Regions from separate parts of the Alteromonas sp. OM2203 genome, predicted to be linked through region 3. Evidence: predicted binding sites of a transcription regulator. Region 3 holds the regulator's gene; each other region holds the start of a gene.
What was found. The regulator FNR, encoded in region 3, switches genes on or off when oxygen is low (the NO sensors DNR and NnrR bind a similar motif). The targets are predictions, from matches to a motif close to TTGATCTAGATCAA.
Positions count from the first base shown of each region.

Region 1: clpB (ATP-dependent chaperone ClpB) is a predicted target of FNR. The motif match lies at 2,446-2,459, and genes of this name have one in related genera.
Region 2: ccoG (cytochrome c oxidase accessory protein CcoG) is a predicted target of FNR. The motif match lies at 1,722-1,735, and genes of this name have one in related genera.

Region 1 is NZ_CP183209.1:2,944,933-2,949,473, reverse strand. Features, by position in the region: gene ACM0P2_RS13090 (outer membrane protein assembly factor BamD) at 1-445, opposite strand, end outside; gene rluD (23S rRNA pseudouridine(1911/1915/1917) synthase RluD) at 632-1,615, shown strand; gene pgeF (peptidoglycan editing factor PgeF) at 1,631-2,386, shown strand; gene clpB (ATP-dependent chaperone ClpB) at 2,576-4,541, shown strand, end outside.
Region 2 is NZ_CP183209.1:677,333-681,873, reverse strand. Features, by position in the region: gene ACM0P2_RS03055 (acyl-CoA dehydrogenase family protein) at 1-100, shown strand, start outside; gene ACM0P2_RS03050 (DUF3016 domain-containing protein) at 340-885, opposite strand; gene ACM0P2_RS03045 (hypothetical protein) at 996-1,367, opposite strand; gene ccoG (cytochrome c oxidase accessory protein CcoG) at 1,812-3,242, shown strand; gene ACM0P2_RS03035 (serine/threonine protein kinase) at 3,239-4,222, shown strand.
Region 3 is NZ_CP183209.1:2,394,996-2,399,536, forward strand. Features, by position in the region: gene ACM0P2_RS10645 (heavy metal translocating P-type ATPase) at 1-10, shown strand, start outside; gene ccoS (cbb3-type cytochrome oxidase assembly protein CcoS) at 12-242, shown strand; gene ACM0P2_RS10655 (sulfite exporter TauE/SafE family protein) at 229-888, shown strand; gene fnr (fumarate/nitrate reduction transcriptional regulator Fnr) at 935-1,675, shown strand; gene uspE (universal stress protein UspE) at 1,925-2,854, shown strand; gene ttcA (tRNA 2-thiocytidine(32) synthetase TtcA) at 2,928-3,881, shown strand; gene ACM0P2_RS10675 (patatin-like phospholipase family protein) at 3,882-4,541, shown strand, end outside.

The sequences.
Region 1 (4,541 bases), 550 kb from region 3:
ATGCCGCGCGAGACTTCGATGGGTCCCTGTCTGTACGGTCTATATTCATTAACTCTTGGAATAAATTGCTATCAGATTCCATGTTAGTTAATCCACGCATGTAATAGGCGTAATCAACATCTGAATGGTTTGGGTTTAGACGAATAAACCTGTCGATGGTGGCTAGGGTTTCTTCGTTTTTGCCCGATTTATAATAGCTATAAATCAAGTCAAGTTGAACCTGGTGAGAAAGTGGTCCAAAAGGATATCGAGAGTCTAGCGCACTTAATGTTTGCGCTGCAGCACTAAAGTTACCAACTTCCATGCTTTGTTTTGCTCTGTCGTACAGTTGCTGCGCGCCCATGTTTGCTAAAACAGCTTTCTCTTCATTATCTGAAGAGCTACATCCTGCGACAGACACCATAGCACCAAGTAAAACGGGTGCCAGTAGACGAAATGATTTCATAATAATTCTATTTTCCTGCTAAACAGTTTTAGTACTTCGCTGTCTAAGCCCATGTGTTAAACAACAACACTTTAATTGCATTCTAACGTACTAACGGTGAGAAAAACCATACAAAAACGTAAACAAGGCAGTGTACAGCGTCAAACCTTGTTATAATACCCTTTTTTAGACGTAATCAATGGTGTTATGACAGAGTCGCCCAACACAATACAATTAGAAGCTTCAACGGAAGCTGCCCATTTTGGTTTACGGTTAGATCAGGTTTTGGCTGATTTGTTCCCTGAATATTCCCGTTCTAAGCTAAAAACTTGGATTCAAGACGGTAATGTGGCGGTAAACGGTGAGGTAATCACTATTCCACGCCATAAAATGCAGATGGAAGAGGTTGTTACCGTTTGCGCCGAGATGGATGTTCAAGTTACAAGTGAAGCGCAAGATATTGCCTTGGATATTGTCTATGAAGACGATCATATCTTAGTAATAAACAAACCAGCCGATTTGGTTGTGCACCCTGGTGCAGGTAATCCAAGTGGTACCGTGCTCAATGCGCTTTTAAATCACGTACCCGAAATTGATAAGGTTCCTCGCGCAGGTATTGTTCACCGCCTCGATAAAGATACGACGGGCTTAATGGTGGTAGCAAAAACTATCCCAGCGCAAACTCATCTTGTCGATCAGCTTCAGCGTCGAGAAATGAGTCGAGAGTACGAAGCGATAGCTTTAGGTACAATGGTAGCGGGCGGGATCGTTGATGAACCCATAGGAAGACATGCGACTAAGCGAACTCACATGGCGGTGCGCGAGTCAGGTAAGCCTGCAGTTACGCATTTCCGCGTTATCGAAAAGTTCAGGGCTTACACCCATTTACGTCTTAAACTAGAGACGGGCCGTACTCATCAAATACGTGTGCATATGGCTCATATAAAGCATCCCTTATTGGGTGATCAAGTTTATGGCGGGCGTCCTCGTTTACCAAAAGGTGCTTCTGAGGAGTTTATTGCTGCTCTTCGCGGTTTCAAGCGTCAAGCACTTCATGCGGCTCAACTTTCTCTATTTCACCCAGATACTGAAGAGTGGATGACGTGGAAAGCGCCTTTACCTCAAGATATGCAGGACATGTTGAAATCGGTGAAAAAGGACAGCGAAGAAAACCCTCAAGACATGCTCTAAGCGGGTGAGAGGCCTATGCAAAATTCACATCAAGACATATCGACGTCAGCGACACTCAAATTGATCACGCCCGAGTGGACTTGTCCGTCTAACGTTGTGGCTTACACGACGACTCGAGCGGGTGGCGTTAGCATGGGGGATTTTGCAGGCTTGAATGTTGGGGCTCACGTAGGCGACGACTTACTTTTGGTTAAAGCCAACAGAAGTCTTCTGCCTAACGGAGACAAAATCACATGGTTGGAGCAGATACACAGCAACCGTGTGGTTTCACTACCCAGCTTAGATACAACCGCAGATGCGGCTTATTCAACGTCAAAATCTCATTTCTGTGCAGTAATGACCGCAGACTGTGTACCTATCTTATTATGCGATGTGAAAGGGCGAGAGGTAGCGGCTGTTCACGCTGGCTGGAAAGGTCTTCACACTAATATTATCAAAAACACGCTTTTAAATTTTACCTGTCCGAGAAATGAAATTATGGCGTGGATTGGGCCCGCTATTAGTCAGCCCTGCTACGAGGTAGATGCAGAAATAGCGGGTTCGTTTCTTCATATTCAAGGTGTCGTGATACCAAGTAGCAATCAAGACAGATATTTATTGAACTTACCCAAGATAGCGCAGGCTCAACTCGCGCAGGCAGGTGTCGAGAATGTAACGCAAAGTAACTTATGTACTTATTCTGATGAACATCACTTTTATTCTCACCGTAGGGCAACCCATCAACAAAAGCGGACTACAGGTAGAATGGTCAGCGTGATTGGTATACGCTAATTTCAGTGTTTGCTCACCTCTAGATGGGCTGGTAAAAACTCGGTCAACCAAATCAAAGTTTGCGCTATATCAAATCCTCATTAGTCTTTTTCATCTTTTTGGCTATCTTTTAGCGCTTATACTTGAATCACAATTCAGCTGCCTACATAACTAGACTATAAATAATTGTTCATTTTTTAGGTCGAGATTATGAGACTAGATAGATTTACCAGTAAATTTCAGCTCGCGATTTCCGATGCTCAATCACTCGCATTGGGGCGAGACCATCAATATATTGAACCTGTTCACCTTATGACTGCCATGCTTAATCAGCAAGGTGGTTCAGTTCGTCCACTGCTAGATCAGGCCAATATTAATGTAAATGCGCTGCGCTCAGCATTGAGTCAGGCTATTGAGCGTTTACCCCGCATTGAAGGTATAGGTGGCGATGTTCAGTTAAGCAAAGACAGCGGTATATTGCTTAACCTTTGCGACAAAATTGCGCAGCAGCGAAAAGATGAATACATCACATCAGAAATTTTTGTTCTAGCAGCATTACAAGATAAAGGCCGATTGGGTGAGATTTTTAAAAGCTTAAACATCACCAAAGAAGCCATTGAAACCGCGATAGACGACATGCGTGGTGGTCTGAAGGTGACAGACCCGAACGCGGAAGACGTGCGACAAGCCCTTGAGAAGTACACGACAGACTTAACCGAACGGGCTGAGCAAGGCAAGCTTGACCCCGTTATTGGGCGAGATGATGAGATTCGACGTACCGTGCAGGTACTGCAACGTAGAACCAAAAACAACCCTGTGCTTATCGGTGAGCCAGGTGTGGGTAAAACCGCGATTGTTGAAGGTTTAGCTCAGCGTATCATTAATGGTGAAGTGCCAGAGGGGCTCAAAAACAAGCGCGTGTTAGCTCTTGATATGGGATCGTTAGTCGCTGGCGCCAAATATCGCGGTGAGTTTGAAGAGCGCTTGAAAGCAGTACTGAACGAATTGGCGAAAGAAGAAGGGCGCGTTATTTTATTCGTTGACGAGTTACACACTATGGTGGGAGCAGGAAAGGGCGACGGTGCAATGGATGCGGGGAATATGCTTAAACCTGCGCTGGCCCGTGGTGAGCTTCACTGTGTGGGCGCAACTACGCTAGACGAATATCGTCAGTACATTGAAAAAGATGCAGCGCTAGAGCGTCGTTTCCAAAAAGTCTTGGTTGAAGAGCCAAGCGTTGAAGACACCATCGCCATCTTACGGGGGCTTAAAGAGCGCTACGAGCTTCATCACTCGGTGGATATCACTGACCCTGCCATCGTTGCAGCCGCCAGTTTGTCCCATCGCTATATAAGCGACCGTCAGCTACCGGATAAGGCCATTGACCTTATCGATGAAGCGGCATCTAGCATTCGTTTGCAAATAGACTCTAAGCCGGAAGAAATGGACCGACTAGAGCGCCGTATTATTCAGCTGAAGTTAGAAGAGCAGGCGCTTGCGAAAGAAACGGACGATGCAAGTCATAAAAGACTTGAAATGATTGAGCTAGAGCGTGAGCAAGCGGAAACCAAATATTCAGAGCTCGAAAAAGTATGGCTGGATGAAAAAGACGCCATGCAGGGTACCCAAACTATTAAGGGCGAGCTTGAGCAAGCCAAACTAGATTTGGAAATTGCGCGACGGGCTTCTGATTTAAATCGCATGTCGGAACTTCAGTATGGTCGAATTCCTGAGCTTGAGGCCAAGCTTGAGCAGGCGGCTGAAAATGAAACCCGAGAAACAACCTTACTTAAAAACAAAGTAACCGATGCTGAAATTGCAGACGTGCTTTCACGGTGGACGGGAATTCCAGTGGCAAGAATGCTGGAAGGTGAGCGCGAAAAATTACTTCGCATGGAAGACGTTCTTCATAAACGCGTGGTTGGTCAAGAAGAGGCCGTTGAGGCCGTATCAAATGCAATACGTCGCTCTAGAGCCGGTCTTGCGGATCCAAATCGTCCAATTGGTTCCTTCCTTTTTTTAGGGCCAACGGGGGTAGGAAAAACTGAGCTGTGCAAAGCGTTAGCTGGTTTCATGTTTGATACTGAAGACGCCATGATACGCATCGATATGTCTGAATTCATGGAGAAGCATTCTGTGGCGCGTTTAGTTGGCGCTCCTCCAGGCTACGTTGGCT
Region 2 (4,541 bases), 1.7 Mb from region 3:
GGAACGTATACTTGTACGTCGCGACGCACATAAAGCTGCATATAAAGCAGGCCCAGACAGCACGCTTGCTATTTCAGGTAACGAATTTGACTATCTGTGATAACTAAATAGTCAATCGTAAGTTGCTAGAGGCCCAAAATAGTTGGGCCACGCATATAGTAAAGGTCACGTTTATGTGACCTTTTTAATAGTTACAGCGGGATGAAAACAATTCGCTATTGCTAACATTTCAATTAGTACTTTATAAGTGTACCTTTGAAATGAGTGTACCCTTGAAATAAAAGTACACTTGAAAAGTTACGATATCTCTCGTTAAGCGCAACCTTAGCTCAAGAAAACTTAATTTGTTGCTGCAACTTGGGTTGCAAACGTATCTGAAAACCAATCGTTGAGCATTGCTTTTTCATAAGACAAAGATTCTGTGCGATTGCGACGAATATTCGACTCCATGAAGTCCATATCTTTAAGTTTAATTTCTTCGCCGCTCACAATGATCTGCCCATCGTCGTTTGCGAGGGTATAGCTAAACGTCATACGCGGTATATCAATACGCTTTATGATGCGAACATCACTACCCGCCCCGTTACCAAAGCCAACAAACTGACTTGGCCACACTTGCCCGGCCAAATCGACGTTGGTCACCGTCATAGACAACACTTGCGATTCAGGTAAATCCTTTGCTAGTTCAACGATGTGCGATTCAAGTTCTTCAAGTGTGCGCTCCCGAAAGCGTTTGCGTGACTCATTCGTGGGCCTGATGTCACTGTAAGACTCTGGTTCTTCCCACGTGATTTTAACCTCTGCCGCTTGTGTGGGAGCAAAAACAGCAAGTAATCCGACTGCGGCTGCGCAGCCCAAACAAGAAAAGGTACGTATTTTATTCACTTTCATGCTCCTAAATTCAGTCATTTAAACCGTAAGTTAGCAAGCAATGTGAAATCGTTTATTCAATTCACTACTCGCATCTAAAGAAAAGGCTTATGAACTTGCATAGTCTAATCTCGCTTTGCGACCTGCATAACTGGCGACTGTTTAATGATTAGGCAAAGTTGAGCGCGTTTAGTTCCCGAAAAATTAGGGTTTATGTCATCATTTTCACAGTAGGTGTGATAAAACCGCTTTACGCTCGCTGAGTCCGCAGTAATTTGTTGAATGTAACTTTGCTGATAAGGTTTTAAAGGACTGAGCTTTCCACTAATGTCTTCCTGCAAATTAGTCAGACTTTCGCGCTCGGCAGCGGTAGCAATAGATACAAGCCAATCAGACACGGTATTTTGAATATCTTCAAAAAGATACTGAACAAAAGGAGAGCGCAAAACTAAGATTAATACGATGATCTCAGCGGCGATGATAAAAAACCTTAACATGACTTCTCAGCTAATTTCGATAGGCGTTTACGACAAATAGCGCCAACTTTTCTACAATTTGCGAAGCGGTGTTTATGCAAGACCAACTTCGGATTTTATGAACCTCACTGTACACGATGCAGTCAGTCATTGACCATATTAATGTTAAAGATATTAGGGTGATACCTAGTTAATTGTAAATACTGAGAACTATACTCATGTATGCTAATCGGCAATGAGCATCTTGAGTTACTCACCGTATTGCTAAGTTGACACTGACAACACAAATTAGGAAATAAAGCCCTACTTTAAGCCAAATTTCGGAACTTTCAGTATTGACTGAAAGTTCAAAAAGATTCACCATACGCCGCATTATTGATCTATGTTAAAGATGATGGTGTGAACCACGTTATACTGCGCAGGCAGTTCGCTACATCATATAAGGTTAAGATATAAGGTTAAGCTATGAATGAACAAATACCGGTAAAGACCGTTACACCGGTAAAGGTACATAAGCCTAAAGGAGCCACTGAGGGCAAACGCCACGACTCTCGTAGCCGTATCTATGTCCGTGCAGTTCAAGGCCCACTTGAAACGTTCAGACGATTCTTTGGGCTCTTTTTTCTGGCCCTTTTCGCCGTAATTCCGTGGATTCAGTACAACGGTCATCAGGCGGTGCTTCTTGATATTGGCGAGCAACGTTTTACGATTTTTTCGCTTACCCTATGGCCCCAAGACCTTACGCTGCTGGCCTACATATTTATTGTTTCTGCCTTCGCCCTCTTTTTTGTTACTACGTTTGCTGGTCGAGTCTGGTGTGGGTTTATGTGCCCACAAACAACGTGGGTCTATATTTATACATGGTTCGAGGAGAAGTTCGAAGGGCCACGAAATAAACGCATCGCGCTTGATGCCCGCAAAATGGATGCCGATAAATTTCTACGCAAAACCGCCAAGCATACCGCATGGGTGTTAGTGGCGCTTTTAACGGCATTAACCTTTGTTGGCTACTTTACGCCAATTGATGCATTATTTATTGACTTTGTAACCTTCAACACCGGTTTTTGGGCAGGTTTTTCCGTTATATTTTTCGCAGTTTGTACTTATGGTAATGCGGGTTACATGCGAGAAATCATGTGTACACACATTTGCCCTTACGCGCGTTTTCAGTCGGCCATGTTCGACAAAGACACCTTCACTGTTTCATACGACGCAAAACGAGGTGAGCAGCGCGGTCCTCGACCTCGTAAACTTAGTCACGAGCAGGTTCAAGAAAAAGGGTTGGGCGACTGCATCGATTGTAACTTGTGTGTGCAAGTGTGCCCAACCGGTATCGATATACGCAATGGCCTTCAGTACGAGTGCATTAATTGTGGCGCGTGTGTAGATGCTTGTAACGGTGTTATGGATAAAATGGGCTACCCCAAAGGGCTTATTAGTTTCACATCCGAAGAAGAATTGGCTGGAGGCAAGACTCACATTATTCGCCCCAAATTAGTGGGTTATTTTGTCGTGCTTCTTGTTATGACAGGTTTATTGGTTGCCAATATCTGGACGCGCAGCCCAACAGAAGTAGACATTATTCGCGACAGAAATTCATTGTACCGCGAGACAAACGAGGGTCTTATTGAAAATGTTTATACCATCAAGGTACTCAACAAAACTCAGCAAACACAGACCTACTCTATTGCTGTAAAAGGCCTGCCGGATTATCAATATATTGGTGAGCAGCAGATGACAGTTGCCGGAGGCGCGGTTTACAGTACACCGATTTCAGTTGCAACTAATGCCTATAATCTGGAAGATACGGTTACCGATATTTTTATCAGTGTAACCACCACAATTGATGGGGAAACGGTTACGGTTGATGAACCAACGAAGTTCCTTTATCGATGACAGACTTTTCTTTCTCTGGGCTTAGTCCAGATACCATATTAGATGCCCTGGAAAGCCAGGGCATTTTTCTTCAAAGCGGCTTGTTAGCGCTTAACAGTTATGAGAATCGTGTTTACCAATTTCTTGCCGAAGATGGTATGCGTTATGTAGCCAAGTTCTATAGACCGGGTCGCTGGAGCGACACTCAAATTAACGAAGAGCATGAGTTTGCTCAAGAACTTATAGAGAATGAAATTCCTTTAGCCGCGCCTATTGCCATTAATGGCAGTACACTGCACCATCACAGAGTCGGTGAGACCGACTACCGCTTTGCACTGTTTCCCTCTGTTGGCGGAAGACAATTTGAAAACGACAATCTTGATCAACTCGAGTGGATGGGCCGTTTTATAGGCCGAATTCATCGTGTCGCTCATTCCAAAACATTCACTTCTCGCCCTTCCATTGATATTGAAAGCTACGTCAACGAGCCAAGAGACGTGCTCGAGCAAAGTACTTTGCTACCAGATCATTTAAAAACCGCATTTTTTGCCATCTTGAACCCCGTTATTTCGGCCACTAAGGAAGCATATAAGCCTACGTCTTCTATTCGTTTGCATGGCGATTGTCACCCAGGGAACATTTTATGGCGAGACGGCCCTACGTTTGTTGACCTTGATGACTGCCGTATGGGGCCTGCTATACAAGATCTGTGGATGATGCTGAGTGGAGATCGTCAGCAGCAGCTTTTACAATTAGATACGTTGGTCGAAGCCTACGAAGAGTTTCACTCTTTCGATTCCAAGCAGCTTGTGCTTATCGAACCCCTTCGCGCGATGCGTATGGTGCATTATATGGCGTGGCTGTCTAGACGCTGGAAAGACCCTGCCTTTCCTCGCGCATTTCCCTGGTTTGCAGAAGACAAATACTGGGAAGGTCAAATTCTTGCCCTAAAAGAACAAATGTCGGCCCTTCAAGAGCCTGCGTTGAAGCTTGGCTATTAAATGATTCAGGTGCGGCATTTTGTTTCACCTGCATCATTATACCAATCCGCATAGAAAAGTGCCCACTCAGAAGGCGCTGGCAAGTTTCCTAGCGAAGCGTGGGAATGCAGGAATGGCTGCTCCCTTTCAAATTCCCAGAATGAAGCTAGGAAGCTTGCCAGACCTTCCCGAAGGGCGAGTTTAAAATGTCCGTACTCTTTGTTGTGTCACCTTGATGTAGAGCCACTATACCTGCGGTAACACGCCGCGATTACGAACATTTTAACTCTCGCTGAGTGGGTAATTATCTATGCGGATTGGTATTATCCCTCTGATGCGG
Region 3 (4,541 bases):
GAGCAAATAGCATGAGCATTATTTACGTATTAATTCCAATCGCCATCATTATTGTTGCTGTCGCTATTGTAATTTTCTTTTGGGCGGTAAAGACCAATCAGTTTGAGGATTTAGACCGACAAGGCTACAGCATTCTTTTCGATGATGATTTGTCACCTGAAGAAAAAAAATTAGCAGAACAGCGCAAGCAGCTTCAAGAGAGCAAGGCAATCAAGAACAAAGAAGATAATGGACGGGATTAACTACTTCTCTGCTTTTCTTATCGGCTTGGCGGGCGGTGTTCATTGTGTGGGAATGTGTGGAGGGATCGTTGCGGCGCTCAGAATGGTCTCGCCAAAAGGCTCATCCGCTGTACCCTATACACTCGCTTACAACATGGGCCGGATTGCCAGCTATACGATTGCCGGTGCAATCACTGGCGCATTAGGAAAAATTGCGTCAGATTTCGTTCCCCTTGCCAGCTATGTCCTATCTCTTTTTAGCGGTGTTATGTTGCTTTTACTCGCTTGTTATTTAGGGAAATGGTGGACAGGCCTAACCCTTTTGGAAAGCGCAGGTAAAGGTCTATTTTCCAAACTTCAGCCTCTCTCTAAGCGGTTTTTACCGTTCAAAACCCCATTTAGCGCAATACCTTATGGCTTTATTTGGGGTTGGTTACCCTGCGGGCTTGTGTATTCAACCCTAACCTGGTCATTGGCCGCAGGCAACGCGTTACAAGGCGCGGGTATTATGTTTTTCTTTGGGTTGGGAACCTTACCCACCCTGCTTGCCGCCAGCGCAGGTAGTCAATATCTAGTGAGTACTTTTCAGCAAAGCGGCGTAAGGCAACTTATTGCAAGTATAATGGCTATCTATGCTATTTATCTTATTCAGGGCGCAATCCTATAAAAAAATAGGTATTATTGTCGTGTATAAATTATAAAGAGCAGGTTTTATGAGCAAAGGAAGCCAATTTTCAATCCACTGTCAGAACTGTAGTTTCAGCCATCTCTGTCTGCCTGTTGCATTAAACAAGACAGAAATTGAGTCTTTAGACGACATCATTGAGCGTAAAAAACCGCTGCATAAAGGCGATACGCTTATTCAAACTGGCGATACATTTCGTTCGCTCTTTGCCGTAAGAACCGGTTCTTTCAAGTCGTTCGTTACCAACTCTGAAGGTGAGGAGCAAATTACAGGTTTTCATTTTCCCGGCGACATTATCGGCTTCGATGCGCTGCGCGAAAATAAGCACCAGAGCTACACTTCTGCATTAGAAACAGCGATGGTCTGTGAACTTCCCTATGAAATGTTAGATGAAATGTCGGTTCAGTTTCCGAAACTGCGCCATCAGATAATGAGCTTCATGAGTGCAGAGATAAAGCAGGATCACGACATGATCATGCTTCTCAATAAACGAACAGCAGAAGAACGCTTACTCTATTTTATCTCCCACCTATCGCAAAGATTTGAGGAGCGAGGCTTTTCTCATCGTGAGTTTCATTTAACGATGACACGAAATGAGATTGGCAATTACCTCGGTTTAACGATAGAAACCATAAGCCGCCTGTTAAGTCGTTTCCAAAAAGAAAACATTATAAAGGTAGATGGCAAACTCATTACCATTCTAGATTTTGCACTGTTAGAAAATAAACTGTCTGCCCTTAACGGACCAAGTGTTGTATGTAGCGGCTAGGTTGTCTCTTCGTTTAAATTGTTTAAGAACGCGCGCAAAGCGCGTTTTTTATTACCTTTATTTTTTATTGTCCCAAGCACCCATAAATCGCCACACTAAAAATGCCTAAGAGAAATGCCTGAGAGAGTTGTAAAATTCTTGACCCAAAACAACACGTTTTTTCAAATGTCGTTTATAGTTAGTGAAGATGGACTAGAAAAATAGCTTTATTTATCGTCACATCAAGCTGTGTGCTTACTGGAGGGTGTTATGATTGAATATAAACGAATTCTTGCCGTGGTAGATGCTGAACGGGACAACCAACCTGCTTTAAGTCGAGCCTATGAACTCGCGTCGAAAACAGGTGCAACAGTGACCGCAATGATGGTGGTCTACGATCTATCTTATGATATGACCACCATGCTAAGCCCAGATGAGCGCGAAGCCATGCGCGATGCAGTAACTAAAGAGCAAGGCAAGTGGCTTTCTGAGCAACTTAGGAAACAAGGCTTTGCTGATACCGATATTGTAGTTGAGTGGAACAACCGTGCTTTTGAGTCAATTATTTACTACACGCTTAACAACCAAATTGATCTAGTGGTAAAAGCGACAAAGAACCACGATGATTTAGCCTCTGTCATTTTCACACCAACAGACTGGCATTTAATGCGTAAGTGCCCTCGCCCAGTGTTATTGGTTAAAGAGCATGATTGGCCAGAAGGTGGTGAGATCATCGCAGCCGTAAACGTAGGAAGTGAAGACGACGAACATGCTGCGCTTAATGACAAGCTTACAATTATTGCAAACGATTATGCGGCCTTATTGAAAGGAAATGTGAATTTAGTCAACAGCTATCCTTCTACTCCACTAAACATTGCGATAGAAGTTCCGGAGTTCGACCCCGATACCTATCATGATGCGGTTAAAAATCACCATCAATCCGAAATGCGTCGCCATGCTCAACAATATGGCATTTCCGAAGAGAAATGCATTGTAAAAGAAGGTTTGCCCGAAAAAGTTATTCCCCACGTAGCCAAAACCATCGACGCTGAACTTGTTATCATCGGAACTGTAGGCCGCGTGGGCATTTCAGCCGCGCTTATCGGAAATACAGCAGAGCATGTGATCGACGAACTTAACTGTGACGTTTTGGCTATTAAGCCAGATGGCTTTGTTCCACCGCTTAAGGTACAAAATTAACGACACAACCATGGTTTAAAAAAGGCGCTTTATTGTATAATGCTTGCTTTATCACAAACCAAGCTAGTGAATTATGAGTTTAGGCACAAGCAGCGTTGAGCCATCTGCATTGAACGCTGCACAAAGTAAGCAAAAGTACAACTTCAACAAACTTCAAAAACGTCTTCGTCGCAACGTGGGTAAAGCCATTGCCGACTTTGGCATGATTGAGAATAATGACAAGGTGATGGTGTGTCTATCTGGTGGGAAAGACAGCTACACCATGCTCGATATTTTGATGTTTTTAAAGAAGATTGCGCCTATTCACTTCGATATCGTTGCGGTAAATCTTGACCAAAAACAGCCAGGTTTTCCAGAGCACATCCTGCCGGCTTATCTAGACGAAATTGGTGTTGAGTATAAAATCGTTGAAGAAGACACTTACTCAATTGTAAAAGATAAAATTCCCGAGGGAAAAACAACCTGTTCGCTGTGCTCACGATTACGTCGGGGCATTTTATATAGAACGGCTAAAGAACTTGGCGCAACTAAAATTGCGCTAGGTCACCACCGTGATGACATGCTAGAAACCTTTTTCCTCAACATGTTTCATGGTGGCAAACTTAAATCTATGCCCCCTAAATTGGTCAGCGATAACGGCGAGCACATCGTTATTCGCCCTTTAGCATACTGCACTGAAAAAGATATTGAAAAATATTCTCAGGCAGCAGCGTTTCCTATTATTCCTTGTAACCTTTGCGGCTCTCAAGAAAACCTGCAGCGTCAAAACATTAAAGCTATGCTTCAAGACTGGAATCGCAGGTTTCCTGGTCGTATCGAATCGATGTTTAGGGCACTTCAAAATGTGGCCCCCTCTCATTTAATAGACAGCAATCTTCACGACTTTAAATCTATTACAACCCAAGACGGCCCCGTTGAAGATGGCGACATAGGCTTTGATCAACCTTCTTTTTCCACTGAAAATACATCCTCGTTAAGTGATGATGAGCACACTATTGAAGTGGTAAATATTATGGAACCCAGATAAATGAAAATTGGACTTGCGTTAGGTGCCGGTGCTGCCAGGGGTTGGACGCACATAGGTATTATTCAAGCTTTAGAAAAGTTAGGCGTTAAAATTGACGTGGTAGCAGGATGCTCTATAGGTGCGTATGTTGGCGCCGCCTACGCAAGTGGCAAGCTGGAAGGGCTTAAAGAATGGGCATGCTCTCTTAGCGATTGGCAAGTACTTGCCTTGATGGGTGTTGGCCTAAGACGCGGCGGTATTGCAAGCGGTCAAAAGGTGTTTGATAAGCTAGCAAATGAGTTTTGTGAATCTTCATACGAGGCAATGCAAAAGCCGTTTGCTACCGTCGCTACCGATCTTTATACCGGCCGTGAAGTGGTATTTAATTCAGGCCCTATCGGCGATACCATTCAAGCCTCATGTGCAATCCCTGCCCTTTTTTCGCCCGTGGCCCACGGCGATAGGTGGTTAGTTGATGGTGCGGTTGTTAATCCGGTACCTGTTAACCTGTGTCGACAGTTAGGCGCAGACTTTGTGATTGCGGTTAATCTTAATGCCGATTTTCGCCCTATTCGTCTTGAAAAGTTGAGACAAGATCACGAAGAGAATGAGCGTAAAACCGAGGACTTCTTTACTAAGAGTCAAAATGTTTTGCGTCAGTGGTTTTCTCCAGACAGCAAA